One region of the Mesorhizobium sp. BHbdii genome, then DNA from elsewhere that is predicted to be linked to it. Evidence: predicted binding sites of a transcription regulator. Region 1 holds the regulator's gene; the other holds the start of a gene.
What was found. The regulator PhoB, encoded in region 1, activates phosphate uptake and scavenging genes when phosphate is short. The targets are predictions, from matches to a motif close to TGTCATNNANCTGTCAT.
Positions count from the first base shown of each region.

Region 2: pstS (phosphate ABC transporter substrate-binding protein PstS) is a predicted target of PhoB. The motif match lies at 5,295-5,311, and genes of this name have one in related genera.

Region 1 covers NZ_JBSPKX010000005.1:182,678-190,360, reverse strand. The annotation lists gene pstC (phosphate ABC transporter permease subunit PstC) at 1-662, shown strand, start outside; gene pstA (phosphate ABC transporter permease PstA) at 655-2,268, shown strand; gene pstB (phosphate ABC transporter ATP-binding protein PstB) at 2,281-3,096, shown strand; gene phoU (phosphate signaling complex protein PhoU) at 3,135-3,842, shown strand; gene phoB (phosphate regulon transcriptional regulator PhoB) at 3,859-4,548, shown strand; gene ACWTU8_RS24365 (ROK family protein) at 4,725-5,972, opposite strand; gene xylF (D-xylose ABC transporter substrate-binding protein) at 6,201-7,241, shown strand; partial or broken gene ACWTU8_RS24355 (sugar ABC transporter permease) at 7,383-7,683, shown strand, end outside.
Region 2 covers NZ_JBSPKX010000001.1:764,989-772,671, reverse strand. The annotation lists gene ACWTU8_RS03710 (hypothetical protein) at 125-346, shown strand; gene ACWTU8_RS03705 (GntR family transcriptional regulator) at 721-1,371, shown strand; gene ACWTU8_RS03700 (pseudouridine synthase) at 1,398-2,183, shown strand; gene ACWTU8_RS03695 (Na/Pi cotransporter family protein) at 2,262-3,992, opposite strand; gene pstS (phosphate ABC transporter substrate-binding protein PstS) at 4,077-5,171, opposite strand; gene ACWTU8_RS03685 (2OG-Fe(II) oxygenase) at 5,609-6,352, opposite strand; gene ACWTU8_RS03680 (NfeD family protein) at 6,820-7,683, shown strand, end outside.

The sequences.
Region 1 (7,683 bases):
TCGCCATGCTGGTGGCTGCGCCTATCGGGCTGATGGCTGCGATCTACCTTTCGGATTACGCCTCCAAAAGCGTCCGCGCGGTCGCAAAGCCGGTACTGGAAATCCTCGCCGGCATTCCGACCGTCGTCTACGGCTTCTTCGCCGCGCTGACAGTTGCGCCCTACTTCCGCGGTATCGGCGAAAGCCTGGGCCTCAACGTCGCGTCCGAATCTGCGCTCGCCGCAGGCGTGGTCATGGGTATCATGATCATTCCCTTCGTTTCCTCGCTTTCCGATGATGTGATCAACGCCGTTCCGCAATCCCTGAGAGACGGTTCCGCCGGCCTCGGCGCGACCAAGTCGGAAACCATCCGCAAGGTGGTCCTTCCTGCTGCCCTTCCGGGCATCGTTTCAGCGATGCTGCTTGCCGTCAGCCGCGCAATCGGCGAAACAATGATCGTGGTCATGGCGGCGGGGCTGGCGGCAAACCTCACGGCCAACCCGCTCGAAGCGGTCACCACCGTGACCGTGCAGATCGTGACGCTGCTGGTGGGCGATCAGGAGTTCGACAGCGCCAAGACGCTGGCAGCCTTCGCACTCGGCCTGGTGCTGTTCTGCATCACGCTTACCCTCAACATCGTCGCTTTGCGCGTCGTCCAGAAATACCGAGAGCAATATGACTGATGCGATCTCGTCATTCGGCGCCGTCGGACGGCCGGTCAGCATTCATACCGACGGTGCCGCGAAGGCGCGGCTGAAGGGTCGTTACCGCACGGAAACGTGGTTCAAATGGCTTGGCGCCGGAGCCGTCGCGTTGGCCGGCCTATTCCTTGTGCTGCTCCTGTCGACGATCGTGACGCAGGCGATCCCGGCGCTGCGGCAGAACTATCTGACGCTGCCGATTGACCTTTCGGCGGCCAAGGTCGACCCGGCAAAACTCGATGCAGTGAACTACGACGCCATCGCTCAGGAAGCGCTTGCGGCGAGATTTCCGGATGTTACGAGCCGTCAGGACAGGCGTCTGCTGCGCGGGCTGATTTCCACCGGCACAGGCGTCTTCCTGCGCAAGGATATTGCGGCTAATCCGGGGATGCTCGGAGGAACGGTGGACTATGCGGTTCCAGTTGACGATTTTGCTGACCTCTATCTTAAGGGTTTGCTGGCCGACGTCGGTTCGGACGAAGCGATTTCGACAAGCGTCACGCCTTCGAAAACCAGCGGCGACATCGATCTGACCTTCGGCGACGATGCCATGCTGGCGCTGGCGCGCGGCCGTGGTGCGACCGAAGGCGAAAACGGCATGCTCACGCTGACGAGCGGTGCATCATCGCTGCTGGTCGTGTTCAACGGCGGCACGGTCAAGCTCACCGCGCTGTCGCCGGGGCCCAACAGGACGGCGGTCGCAAAGGGCACGGTGATCGAGGCGCTGGACAGCACGGCGCCCGCCGCGAGCGGCGAGGCATTCCTGCGCGTCATCGATACGCCGGAAGCATCGCGAAAGATTTCCGACAAGGAGATCGTCTGGCTCGACACGCTGAAGAGCGCCGGCCTAATCGAAAGCCGATTCAACTCGATCTTCTTCTTCACCGGCGCAAGCCGCGAGCCGGAACTGGCCGGTGTTTGGGGCGCGGTCGTCGGATCGTTCCTGACCATGATCGTTACGCTCGCCATCGCCTTTCCGATCGGCGTTTCGGCGGCTATCTATCTTGAGGAATTTGCGCCCAAGAACCGGCTGACGACGATCATCGAAGTGAATATCAACAATCTGGCGGCTGTGCCTTCGATCGTCTTCGGCCTGCTTGGACTTGCCGTATTCCTGAATTTCTTCGGCATGCCGCGCTCGGCCCCGGTGGTCGGCGGCATGGTGCTGGCGCTGATGACCCTGCCGATCATCATTATCGCCTCGCGCGCTTCGCTGCGCGCCGTGCCGCCGTCGATCCGCGAGGCAGCGCTTGGCATCGGAGCGTCCAAGGTCCAGACCGTATTCCATCACGTCCTGCCGCTGGCGATGCCGGGCATCATGACCGGCACCATTCTCGGAATGGCGCATGCGCTGGGCGAAACCGCGCCGTTGCTGATGATCGGCATGGTCGCCTTCATCGTCGACATTCCCGGCGGCTTTACCGATCCCGCGACGATCCTGCCGGTGCAGATATTCATGTGGGCGGATTTCCCGGAAGCTGGATTCCAGCAGAAGACTTCGGCGGCGATTTTGATTTTGCTGCTGTTTTTGGTCATCATGAACGCCATTGCGGTGATACTGCGCAGGCGCTTCGAGCGGCGCTGGTAAGGGGTAGAGGATATGAACATCATGACGGAAGCCGGCGTCGAACAGAAACTGAGCAGCGGAACCAATGCCCCTTCGATCAAGATGAAGGGCGAAAAGGTCTCTGTTCATTACGGCGAGAAGCGAGCTCTGTTCGACGTGGACCTCGATGTCCGCGAGAACCAGGTGACGGCGTTGATCGGCCCATCGGGCTGTGGCAAGTCGACCTTCCTGCGTTGCCTGAACCGAATGAACGACACGATCGATATCGCGCGGGTGAGCGGCAAGATAACGCTCGACGGCGAGGATGTTTACGACCCGAAAATCGATGTCGTCGAGCTGCGAGCTCGCGTCGGCATGGTATTCCAGAAGCCGAACCCGTTTCCGAAGTCGATCTATGAAAACGTCGCCTACGGTCCGCGCATTCACGGCCTGGCCAGGAGCAAGTCCGAGTTGGACGGCATCGTTGAATCGAGCCTGAAGAAGGCCGGTCTGTTCAACGAGGTCAAGGATCGCCTGCTCGAGTCGGGCACCGGTCTCTCCGGCGGACAGCAGCAGCGCCTGTGCATCGCGCGCGCCATCGCCGTGTCGCCGGAAGTGATTCTGATGGACGAGCCCTGTTCGGCGCTGGATCCGATCGCCACCGCCCGCGTCGAGGAACTAATCGACGAACTGCGCCAGAACTACACGATCGTCATCGTCACCCACTCGATGCAGCAGGCAGCGCGCGTGTCGCAACGCACGGCGATGTTCCATCTCGGCTACCTGGTCGAGGAGGGCGCAACCGACAAGATGTTCACCAATCCCGACGACAAGCGCACCCAGGACTACATCACCGGCCGGTTCGGCTGAGCGGTCCGGCAGCGAATTTCGAACACGAGGACAGGATCATGGGTGAACACACCGTCGCATCTTTCGACGAGGAACTGGAGCACATCGACAGGCTGATCCGCGACATGGACGAGCTCGCCGCCGCGATGGTCGCAGCCTCGATCCGCGCGTTGCTTGCGTCAGACAATGCGATGGCGCAGCGTGTCGTCTCGGACGACGCGATCATGGATGCGCGGCAGCGCGAACTCGACGATAGCGCGATCACGCTGATCGCCAAGCGGCAGCCGATGGCGCAAGATCTGCGCGCCGTGGTCGGCGCAATCCGCATGGCCGGTGATCTCGAGCGCATCGGCGATTTGGCCAAAAACATAGCCAAGCGGGTCAGCGCAGTCGGGCAGAGCGCCACGCCGCGTAATCTGTCGCACGGTATCGACGCGATGGCGGATCTCGTTCTTGTGCAGCTCCGCGGGGTGGTTGAGCACTATGTGTCGCGCAATGCCGGCGCTTTGAAAGAACTGCGCGCCGACGACCAGAAGATCGACGTGAAATACACCGCGGTTTTCCGCGAACTCCTGACCTACATGATGGAGGATCCGCGCAACATCACCGCCTGCACGCATCTTCTGTTTTGCGCCAAGAATCTCGAACGCATCGGCGATCATGTCACCAACATAGCCGAAAACGCCTACTTTGTCGTGACCGGGGAGCAATTGCCGGCGGATCGCCCGAAGCTCGACGAAACGACGATGTCGGCGCCGGCGACATGACAGGAGTGACCGGCCGATGATCGCGCCGCGCATCATGGTGGTGGAGGATGAAGAGCCGCTGGGCGTCCTCCTCCGCTACAATCTGGAATCCGAAGGCTATCAGGTCGAGGTGGTGACGCGCGGCGACGAGGCCGAAATCCGGCTGCAGGAAAATGTGCCCGATCTTCTGGTGCTCGACTGGATGGTGCCGGCGGTTTCGGGCATCGAGCTTTGCCGGCGCCTTCGGGTGCGTCCCGAAACCGAGCGGCTGCCGATCATCATGCTGACCGCGCGCGGCGAGGAGAGCGACCGGGTGCGCGGCCTTTCCACCGGGGCCGACGACTATCTGGTCAAGCCGTTCTCGACACCGGAATTCATGGCCAGGGTCAAGGCGCTGCTGCGCCGCGCCAAGCCGGAAGTACTGTCCAGCGTGCTGAAGGTCGGCGACATCATGCTCGATCGCGAATCGCACAGGGTCTATCGCAAGAAGAGCGAGATCCGGCTCGGGCCGACCGAATTCCGGCTGCTCGAATTCATGATGCGGCACCCGGGTCGGGTCTTCTCGCGCAGCCAGTTGCTCGACAATGTCTGGGGCGAGACGATCTACATCGACGAGCGCACGGTGGACGTCCATGTCGGCCGGTTGCGCAAGGCGGTCAACAATGGTCGCATGCCCGATGTCATCCGCACCATCCGCGGCGCGGGCTATGCCATCAGGGAAGACTAGGGATGTGCTGATATTCAGGTGGTGCCGGGCCTGCGAACGCCGGCTTCCTGCGCTTCCGGTGCTCACGTACCCAAAAGTACGCTCCGCTCCGTTCTCGGAACCCACCATTCTCGACTCGGCCTGACCTGAATCTCAACACACCCCAAGTCGCGATCCGGGGATCCCTGCCTTCGAGTTCAAGCCACGTTCTTTCCGACCGAACCGGCTCGTGCCTGGATGCTCGGCCCGAAGATCTCCTGGTCGACGAAGCTCAGCGCCCGCATGGCGCAGCCTTCTCGGATCAGCGGCAGTTCGTTCGGCTCGGTGTCGAAGGAAATCGAACCCGAATGCTCGCCGCCGGCGGTCTGGGCGATGGCCTCGCGCAGGGCCGGCTCGATCAGGTCGAAGGCGGCAGCGCTGGGACCGACCATGGCGACCGGCGCCGGATCGATCAGCGCGAACAGGCTGCCGAGCCCGAAGCCGAGCGCCTCGCCGGCCTTGCGGTAGGCTTCGCGCTCCGGTCCGTCCGTCTCGCGCGCCCGGGCCGCCAGTGCCCGCATCTCGGCGTCGCTGACATCGGCGACCGGCTCGGCGTTCTCGCTCAATTGCCTTGCGTTGCGCCAGATAGCGTAATTGCCGGCATAAGCCTCGACGCAACCGCGCCGCCCGCAGCGGCAAAGCGCGCCGCCCGGCCGATGAATCATGTGGCCGAATTCGCCGCCTGAGGAATGGGTGCCGGTGAACAGCTCGCCCTTCAGCACCAGCCCCATACCGATGCCATGCGAGAGCAGGATGGCGATGAAATCGTCGCGGTAGCGATCCGGGTCGCGCCAGCGCAGCGCCACGGCCATCATGTTGCAGTCGTTCTCCATGATGGCCGGGATGCCGAACTCGCGTTCCAGAATGTCGGCGAAGGCGATGTTCGTCTGCGGCGTGATCGGCGACCACAACATGGCGCGCGCATGGGAATCGGTAATACCCTGGATCGCCAGCGCGATGCGGGCGACGTTTTGGACGTCGAGGTCGGGGTCTTCGAGCCGGCGCCGGACGATGGCGACACATTCATCGATCAGCTCGTCGCGCGACATGGTCAGCGTGTCCAGCCGGCGCTGTTTCTCGGCGACCACTTGTCCGGCATAGTCGATGACAGCGACCGAAAGGGAATTCAGCGACAACACGACGGCCAATACCGCAGCGGCTTCCGGATTGAGGCTGAGGCCAACCTGCGGCCGGCCACGTTTCAGCGAAACGGTCTCACTCGCCTTGCTCTCGGCCAGGATGCCTTCGTGGATCAGGTCGGAAGAGATCGCCGATATGGTCGAATGGCTGAGGCCGGTGGTTGCGGCGATCTCGGTCCGTGACGGCTGCCCTGCGCGGCGTACGGCCGAAATAACCATCGCCCGGTTGCGCCGGCGCAAATCGTCATGGCGGATCCCAACCGACATTGTTTAGCGTCCTCCCTATTGCCGCGGCCGCTCATGAATCGGAAGCCGTCAGGCCGACAAACACTGGCAGAAGCAGAAGGACCTGTCATTGTTTATTCCGAGGCTCGAAAAAAAGCCGGCAGACACCAAAATCCATCAGAATTCATGTTGACAGTGCTTCGGCGTTGGATCCTTTGTGCAGGCCTTCGGGCCAGTTGGTCGCGCCGTACGCGGCGCAGGAGGAATATCATGAAGAGATTCACAGCCGCCATTCTGGCGGGGATCGCCATGTCGCTGACGCTCGCGTCGGTCGCACAGGCGAAGGACAAGGTCATTGGTGTTTCGTGGTCGAACTTCCAGGAAGAGCGCTGGAAGACTGACGAAGCCGCCATGAAGTCGGCGATCGAGGCCGCGGGCGACAAGTATATTTCCGCCGATGCACAGTCCAATCCCGGCAAGCAGCTGACCGACGTCGAAAGCCTGATCTCGCAGGGCGCCAACGCGCTGATCATCCTTGCGCAGGATGCCTCGGCCATCGGGCCGGCGGTGCAGAAGGCGCTGGACGAAGGCATTCCAGTCGTCGGCTATGACCGGCTGATCGAGAACAAGGACGTCTTCTATTTGACCTTCGACAACCAGGAAGTCGGCCGCATGCAGGCCCGCGAAGTGTTCAAGGTGGCGCCGGAAGGCAATTACGTCTTCATCAAGGGCTCGGGCGCCGATCCGAATGCCGATTTCCTGTTCGCCGGCTCCATGGAAGTGCTCAAGGATGCCATCGACAGCGGCAAGATCAAGAATGTCGGCGAGGCCTATACGGACGGCTGGCTTCCCGCCAGCGCCCAGAAGAACATGGAACAGTTCCTGATCGCCAACGACAACAAGGTCGATGCGGTGGTTGCCGCCAATGACGGCACCGCTGGTGGAGTCGTCGCGGCGCTGACGGCGCAAGGCTTGGCCGGATCCGTTCCGGTGTCGGGCCAGGACGGCGACCATGCCGCGCTGAACCGCATCGCGCTCGGCACACAGACCGTATCGGTGTGGAAGGACGCGCGCGAGCTCGGCAAGAACGCCGCCGAGATCGCCTCGCAACTGGCCGACGGCAAGCAGATGACAGACATTGCCGGCGTCAAGGACTTCGCCACGCCGGGCGGCAATGTCGTCAAGTCGCTGTTCCTGACGCCGATTGCCGTCACCAAGGACAATCTCAACGTCGTCATCGACGCGGGCTGGATCAAGAAGGAAGAGGTCTGCGCCGGCGTGGCGGCGGGCACGGTCCCGGTCTGCAACTGATCCGGCCTTCGCAAGAAGCCTGAAACGCGGCGGCTTCACGCCGCGGCGTTTTTTCAAAAAGAATTGTTTTTCCGCTTCTCGCGGATAACTTCCAAGCTGCTTCCGGCATCCGCGGCAAACGGCAACCGGTGGGAGGACATCATGACCGACACGACTTCCAGCACGCCGGCCGCCGATACAGGCGCCGATCGGGCGCGTGAATCCGAGCTCAGCCCGGTCGGCCGCCCTCTCAAGGCAACCGAGCTCGACATACGCATGCTCGGCATGGTCGGCGCGCTCCAGGGCTTCATTATCGCCTATCTCGAGGTTTCGGCCATCATCGTGACGCTGGGCGGCCTGCTGATCTGGCGCGGCGGGCGTGGCTGATGACGAGCGGGCGCACCGTCGCGCCGCTCGACGCCACCTTTCAGCTCATGAGTGGCGGGCCGCGTGGCTCGATCGG
Region 2 (7,683 bases), on a different contig from region 1:
CGCTGGAACCTTCCCTCGCACCACGCGTTCGGGGCGCTGTATTCGCGATGCCTTATATTTAGGCAAGGCGACGGCGAATACCGGCGGGGAGGCAAAAGCATGGGTTGGGGAGGAGCATATTGTCATGTCGAACCGTGAAATTGGAACGTCCCACGCATTGGGGCTGCGTGTCGCTGACCTCAAAGCCAGGATGCAAAGCGCCCGAATTACCGGGCACGAGATGAAAACCTTTCAGAAGGTCGCCGCCGTCATGGGAGGAGGTGAAGGCTCCCTGCGGCTCGATGCCGACGACCTGATTGCCGCGTCTTTCGTCGTCGAGACGCTGGACGACCCCAGGTCGAATTGACGATCGTGGTGCCTCGGCGATCAGCCAGGCACCACGTCGGAGCCAGGGAAGCGGCGCGTCCGAGGCAGGCGACCGCTTTCCTGACCGCAAAATCTCCTGGCGCTCGGCTACCGAGACGGGGTTCCGTCCGGTAGAGCGCCAGGAATTTTCAAACACGCGGATGGCAGCGGAACCGAAGCCGCGCAGCAGGGCTCGCCGGCCGGCTGGCCCACGATCCGCGTCAGAAGCGGCGTGACGCGGCATCACCGGCACCCGTCCATACACGCTGGGATACTCGTATACGAGAATCCACATATCCACCCTAGCTGCTTTCTGTTAGGCAAGGCCCGCAGGATAGCAGGGAGAATGGTTTGCGCGGACTTGGCGACGGCTTGATGCAGAAGCCGCTGACGGTGGCGGAGCAAGTGGCGAATGTGCTGCGCGAATCGATTGCCGAGGGCAGCCTGGCGGCCGGCACGCCGCTGCGCCAGGACGATCTGGCCGAGCGGTTTGGCTTCAGCCGCATGCCGGTCCGCGACGCGCTTCGCCAACTCGAAGCCGAAGGCATCGTGTCGATCCATCCGACCAAGGGCGCGCATGTCGCCAGGATGGACGCTGCCGAGATCAGGGAGATCTTTGCGGTCCGCGCCCTGCTCGAAGGCGAAGCGCTGCGGCTCTCGGTGCCGAAGCTCGGCAAGGAGAAGCTCGACGAGGCCGGCTATGTGCTCAACCGGATCGATGCCGAGCCGAATGTCGGTCGCTGGGGATCGCTGAACCGTGGCTTTCACCTGGCGCTTTACAGCGCCTGCGGCAACGCCCGGCTGCTCGGCCTCATCGAAGCCCACCACAATGCGGCCGACCGCTACGTTCGCGTTCTCCTGTCCAACCTCAACTATCGCAGCCGCTCGCAGTCGGAGCACCTCGACCTGTTGACGACCTGCCGCCATCGCGACGCCGAGGCCGCCGTTCGCGTCTTGAAAGAACACCTCGGCGACGGCATGGAAACGCTCGCCCAGGCTGGAGATGGGCTGGCGGGAAGGTCCTGACCTTGCCGGAACGCTCACGCAAAACGATGACGCCACGACCGAACGTCGGCCGGCAACGCCCCTCGCCCAGCGCCGGGGCCAGTCCTCCCGGAGTGAGACCCGCGGGCGTCAGCCTTTGCCGGGCGCTGTCGAAACTCGGCCTGTGCTCGCGCAAGCAGGCGGAGCTGCTGGTCGCCGAAGGGCGCGTTCGGGTCGCCGGCAAAGTCGTGCGCAGCGGCTCGATGCGCGTCGATCCCGGCCGCGACCGCATCGAGGTCGACGGCAGCCGGGTCGTCGCCGAGCGCAAGGTCTACCTGATGATCAACAAGCCGCGCGGCCTGGTCACCACCCGCGACGACCCGCAGGACCGCGGCACCGTCTATGACTGCCTGGCAGAACTCGACCTGCCCTTCGTGTCGCCGGTCGGCCGCCTCGACAAGGCCAGCGAAGGCCTGCTTTTGATGACCAACGACACGCGCTTTGCGCAGCGCCTGCTCGACCCCGCCTCGCACGTCGCCAAGATCTATCACGTGCAGATCGGCGCCCTGCCCGACGAGGCCATGCTGGCGCAGTTGCGCGCCGGCGCAACGGTCGACGGCGAGGATTTGACGGCGCGGTCGATCGACATCCTGCGCAGCGGCACCAGCACTGCATGGCTCGAAATCACCCTCGACGAGGGCCGCAACCGCCATATCCGCCGCCTGCTCGGCGCCTATGACATGGAAGTGCTTCGCCTTGTGCGGGTGGCGATCGGCCCATTGCAGCTCGGCGACCTTGCCAAGGGCAAGGCACGCCACCTCACGGCGGAAGAGCTGGCGATGTTTCAGGCCTGAGCGAAGACGCATCGCTCTCCCTTCTCCCCTTCTTGTGGGAGAAGGGAAAGGGGCGGCCCTGTCGCCAGGCCTTGACCGTTACTCGGCCGGAACCGGGCTGAGGCCGATATCGCCCATCGAGTGCGGCTTGGCCTCCCTGCGTGCCGAGGCACGAGCGAGCACGCTCTGCCGGTTGACCGATTTGCGCTCGGCATCGATGCGTTGGATCAGGATTTCGGCGCGTTCGATGGAACCGAGCAGGGCCAGGATCGTGCCGCGTTCAGCGGCGCCGGCATTCGGTCCGAGCGCCAGCGTGCGGGCGCGCAGTTCCTCGACCTCCGGGAGATCGATATGGCCGGCCGGCAGATTCGGGTCGGAGATGCCGTAAGTCGGCAAGATCTCCCGCAGCGAAGCATCGAGCTTGCTCAACGCGACGTCGACGATGGCCTGCGCCGGGCTGCTGAACTTCTCACGCCTGACGCGGCGCGCCACCTGATGCATCGATTCCGTCAGGGCAGCCGTGAAGTCGGCTTCCTCGATCAGGCTGGCGATCAGATCAAGCTGGTCGTAAGGCAGATCCTCCTTCATCAGCTCGGCGGTGTAAGCACGGATATCGCGGCTGAGGATGTCGGTTGCGAGATAGTGCTCGCCCGGATCCGACGGCGCCTTCTTGGACGAGCGTGCGATGTCGAGGAACATGGCGCCGGCCTGGAGGTGGCGAGCCGTCTCCTGCTGAACGGCGGGAACGGCCTTGGCAAAATCGCCCGCCAGCTTGCGGTCGAGGAATCTCGGCGTCGAGAAATCCTCCGTGTCGTCGGCATCCGTGTGACCGACACGCGACAGAACCCGCTCGAACACACCGATGAACGGGAACAGCAACAATGTATTGAAGATGTTGAAGAAGGTCGAGTAAAGGCCGACCGCCACCGGCACCAGGGGAAAGGTCTCCTTGCCGTCGACGATCACCGGAACGGCGGGATCGCCACCGAAGAACTGCATGGCCCATTCCAGGACCTGCATGGAGACGAAGAACAGCGGGATGGTGATGCACACGCCGATGATGTTAAACGAGATGTGCGCGTAAGCGGTCCGCTTGGCGTTCTTCGAAAGATTGAGCGAAGCCATCCACGAGGTGATCGTGGTGCCGAGATCGGCGCCGAGCGAAAAGGCGACGGCGGTGGTCCAGTCGAGAATGCCAGCGGCGCCAAGACCCATCACAATGCCGATCGTCGCCGAGGACGAATGGATCATGGCGGTCACGCCGGCGGCGATGAACACGCATTTGAGAAGGTTGAGATAGGAGTCGGCCGTGAGGGTTTGCAGCAAGGCCATGACTTCGGGCAGGTTGCGTAGCGGACGCAGGCCGCCGGTCATCAGGTTGAGGCCATAGAAGATCAGCGCGAAGCCCATGCCGGCGAGCGCTATGTTCTTGACCTTTTCGCTTTTGGAGAAGCAATAGACCAGCGAGAACACGCCGGCCAGGATCAATCCGAGCGGACCGAGCGGCAGGGCGATGAGCCCGTTGCCGAGCGTGGTGCCGATATTGGCGCCCATGATCACGCTGATTGCCGGTCTCAAGGCGATGACGCCGGCATTGACCAGGCCGACGACCATGACGCTCATCGCGGTCGACGACTGGATGACGCCGGTGATCAGCGTTCCTGCCAGCACGCCCTTGATCGGCGTTCCGGCGGCTTTGGCGAGAAAGGCGCGCATCCGGTTGACCGAAAGCGCCTGAATGCCGTTTGCCATGAAATCGAGGCCGAGCATGAAGATGCCCAACCCGCCGATCACCGGCACGAGGATGTCCTTGAAGATATCGATGTCCATGTCACGCAGTCCCCAACAAGCCGTTACCACGGCGCGATATGACGTTCAGTTCAGGTGCTGCGCGAGGCAGCCTGGCTCTGTCGCTCAGTTTCCGACGGGCTCCTGCCTTGCCCAGTACTGTTCGATCTGGTCGACGAGCGTCTCCGGCAGAGGCACATAGCCGAGCCCTGCGGCATCGCCCGCACCTTGTGTGAAGGCGAGCCGGAAAAGGTCGTGCACGCGGCGATAGTGATGTTCCGAACGGCCCGAGACCTGAACGATCGCGAACACCGCGGTGCTGATCGGATAGGCGGCATCGCCGTCTCGATCGGTCAGCGAAGCGAAGAAATCGGTCGTTTGCGCCCAGTCGATGGATGTCGCGGCAGCCTGCACGCCCGCCGGCTCCGGCTTGACGAACTTGCCGGATTTGTTCTCGATCAGCGCGTAGGAAAGGCTTGCGCGCTGGGCCTGGCCGGATTCGGCATAGGCGATCGCGCCCTGAGTGTCATGCACGGCTCGAATGAGGTCCTGTGTGCCTTCGGCATCGGCGCCGAGCGGCCACGAGATCAGCGTATTGGCGCCGTATTTGGTCTTCCACTCGTCGCTGACCGCCGACAGATACTCCGTGAAGACAAAGGTCGAGCCGGAGCCATCCTTGCGGTGAAGGACGCTGATCCTGAGATCGGGCAGCGCCAGACCCGGATTCACCGCCTTGATAGCGGGATCGGACCATGACTGGATCTTGCCCAGATAGATGTCGGCCAGAAGCGGCCCCGTCAGGCGAAGGCTTCCCGGGCCGATGCCGTCGAGATTGACGACCACGGCGATGGCGCCTATCACGATCGGAAACTGCTGGCGGCCGGCCTTCTTGAGTTCGGCGGCGTTGATCGGCGCATCCGTCGCGGCAAAGTCCATGTCCGGCTGATCGAGACGCAGGACGCCGGCGAGCGAGCCGACGATTTCATAGTCAACCTTCCAGTCGGGCGAGATATAGTCGCCGCCATCCGCGCGGGCGTTCTCGTAGGCCGTTGCCCATTTGCCGATGATCGGGGCAGCCAGTGTCGATCCGGCGCCGCGAATGGGCTCGGCCTGTGCAGCGGCCCCGATCATCAAGGCAACAGCGAGCGTGATGGCGCCACGTGATCCCGTTATTTTCGCCCATTTGCGCCGTAATAACGCAAAGCTTGCTGCAAACATCATGGCGACCCCCGACTATACTGCGCAAAAAAATAGTACTTTTCAGTCTTGGCAGATATCAACAGTCATCCGCCCGGCGAACGAACGCCGGCAGGGAAACAACATCGCTCATCGTATGAACCTTGGTTAACGATTGGATGACAGAGATCTTTGTGGGTAAAACTTTTTTATTTTGGATTTGCTGCGATCGCTTGTCCCGCCGGTCGCTCGGACTCCTATGAAGAATTGGGGATCCGATGGACTGGAACCCAACGTTGCGCCTCGCGCGGCTCACCCTTCTCCCTTGTGGGAGAAGGTGTCGCCGAAGGCGACGGATGAGGGGTGTTCCAGCTTGGCAACGACGGCGCTCCGTCCAACACCCCTCAACCGTCTTGGCGCTGCGCGCCAATCCACCCTCTCCCACAACAAGGGGAGAAGGGAGAAGGAAGTCTACAACACCTTTACTTCGCGTCGTGGAAGATAATGCCGACGGTGTGGCGCAGGCCGGAGCGAAGCCGGCTGACGCCGTGCCTGAGATTGACGCGGTAGCTGCCTTTGCTGCCCTGGACCGGACGATTGTGGACCGCGAAGGCGACGGCATCGCCCTGGCGTAGCGGCACCACCTCGGCGCGGCTCTGCATGCGCGGGCGCTGTTCGGTCAGCACGAACTCGCCGCCGGTGAAGTCCTCGCCGGGTTCGGACAGCAGGATCGCCACCTGCAGCGGGAAGGCAACATCGCCGTAGAGATCCTGATGCAGGCAGTTGAAGTCGCCGGCAACGTATTGCAGCAGAAGCGGCGTCGGCCGCGTCTGGCCCTGCTCGTGGCATTGCTTAAGGAACGCGGCGTGTTCGTCCGGGTAGCGCTGGGCGATGCCCATGCGCTCGTTCCACTCGTTGGCGACCGCTGCAAGGCGCGGATAGAGCGCGGTGCGCAAGCCGCCGATCAGCTCGGGCAAGGGGTAGCGGAAATAGCGGTACTCGCCCTTGCCGAAGCCGTGCCGCGCCATGTGAACATGGCTGCGGAAATGGCTTTCGTCGGGATAGAGCCCGGCGATCTCTCGGCACTCCTGCGGTGTCAGCAGCTTTTCCATCACGGCGCAGCCGTAGCCGCTCATCTCCTCGGCCAGTGCCTGCCAATCATATCCGGCGACCCGCGCTTCCGCCGATCGGACCGCTGCTTTCGAACCTATCGAATGAATGGTCATGGCTTTGCCTCCTCTGGCTTCATCGGCTTCTGCAATCAGATGGGTGAAGCAGCGCACGCAAACCACCCGTTTCATGCCAATGGGGTTAGGCACAGGATTGGAGCTGCCGATCTCCCCTTGCGGGCGAGATGTCGGCAGGACAAGGGGGGCGAAGGATCGCGGCCTCATCCAGCTTGGGTTCCTCGCCCCCACGAAAGTGGGGGAGAGGTGGCTCGGCGAAGCCGAGACGGAGAGGGGGAACCGCGCTCTACGAAGCCCCCTCTCCGGCCGCTTCGCGGCCACCTCTCCCCCGCTTCGCGGTGGGCGAGGAACCCAGGTCTTGAGAGTTCGAGCGACAGCACCCCCTCTGCCCTGCCGGGCATCTCCCCCTTGCGGGCGAGATCGCCAATCGCCATTGCGCCGCTGCGCGCGCCGCAGCATGGATTTTGGCAAAATCGGGCCCATATCCCTGATAGGGAGCTTTGAGCGTGAAACTCGCGCGTGTGGCCCTGCTTGCCGCGGCTTTTGTAGCCGCTGTGTTGGTTTCTTCCGCAACCGAAGAGGCGAGCGGCCAGGAGAGGACTGCACTGCGCATCGAGATAGACGGCGCCATCGGTCCGGCGAGCGCCATGCAGTTCGAGGAAGCGCTGGCGGTGGCCGCAGAGCGGAACGCCGAGGTTTTCATCCTGCAGATGGACACGCCCGGCGGGTTGGTCACCAGCATGCGTGAGATCATCGCCGACATCCTCGCCTCGCCGGTTCCCGTCATCGGCTATGTCGCGCCCGCCGGCGGGCATGCGGCGAGCGCCGGAACCTACATCCTCTACGCAACCCATGTGGCGGCGATGGCGCCCGGCACCAATCTGGGCGCGGCAACGCCAATCGAGATGGGCGGGCCGCTGCCATCCTTTCCTGGCGGCGACGACAAGAACAATGGCCCAGAAGCCGGCAAGGACCCGAAGAGCCCACCGGCGGGCGATGCGATGATCGCCAAGGCGACGAACGACGCGGTTGCCCTGATCCGCAGCCTGGCTGAACTGCGTGGGCGCAATGCCGATTGGGGTGAAAAGGCGGTGCGCGAGGCGGCCAGCCTGTCGGCCAACGCGGCGCTGCAGGAGCGTGTCGTCGACTTCGTCGCCCGCGACACGACCGAACTGCTTCAGCTGGCTGACGGGCGGACGGTGGAAATAGCCGGCAGGAAAGAGGTGTTGGCGACCAAAGGGCTGCCGGTTGAAACGCTGGAGCCCGGCTGGCTCATCCGGCTTCTCGCCGTCATCACCGACCCGAACATCGCCGTCATCCTGATGCTGATCGGCGTTTATGGCCTCGTCTTCGAGTTCACCAGCCCGGGC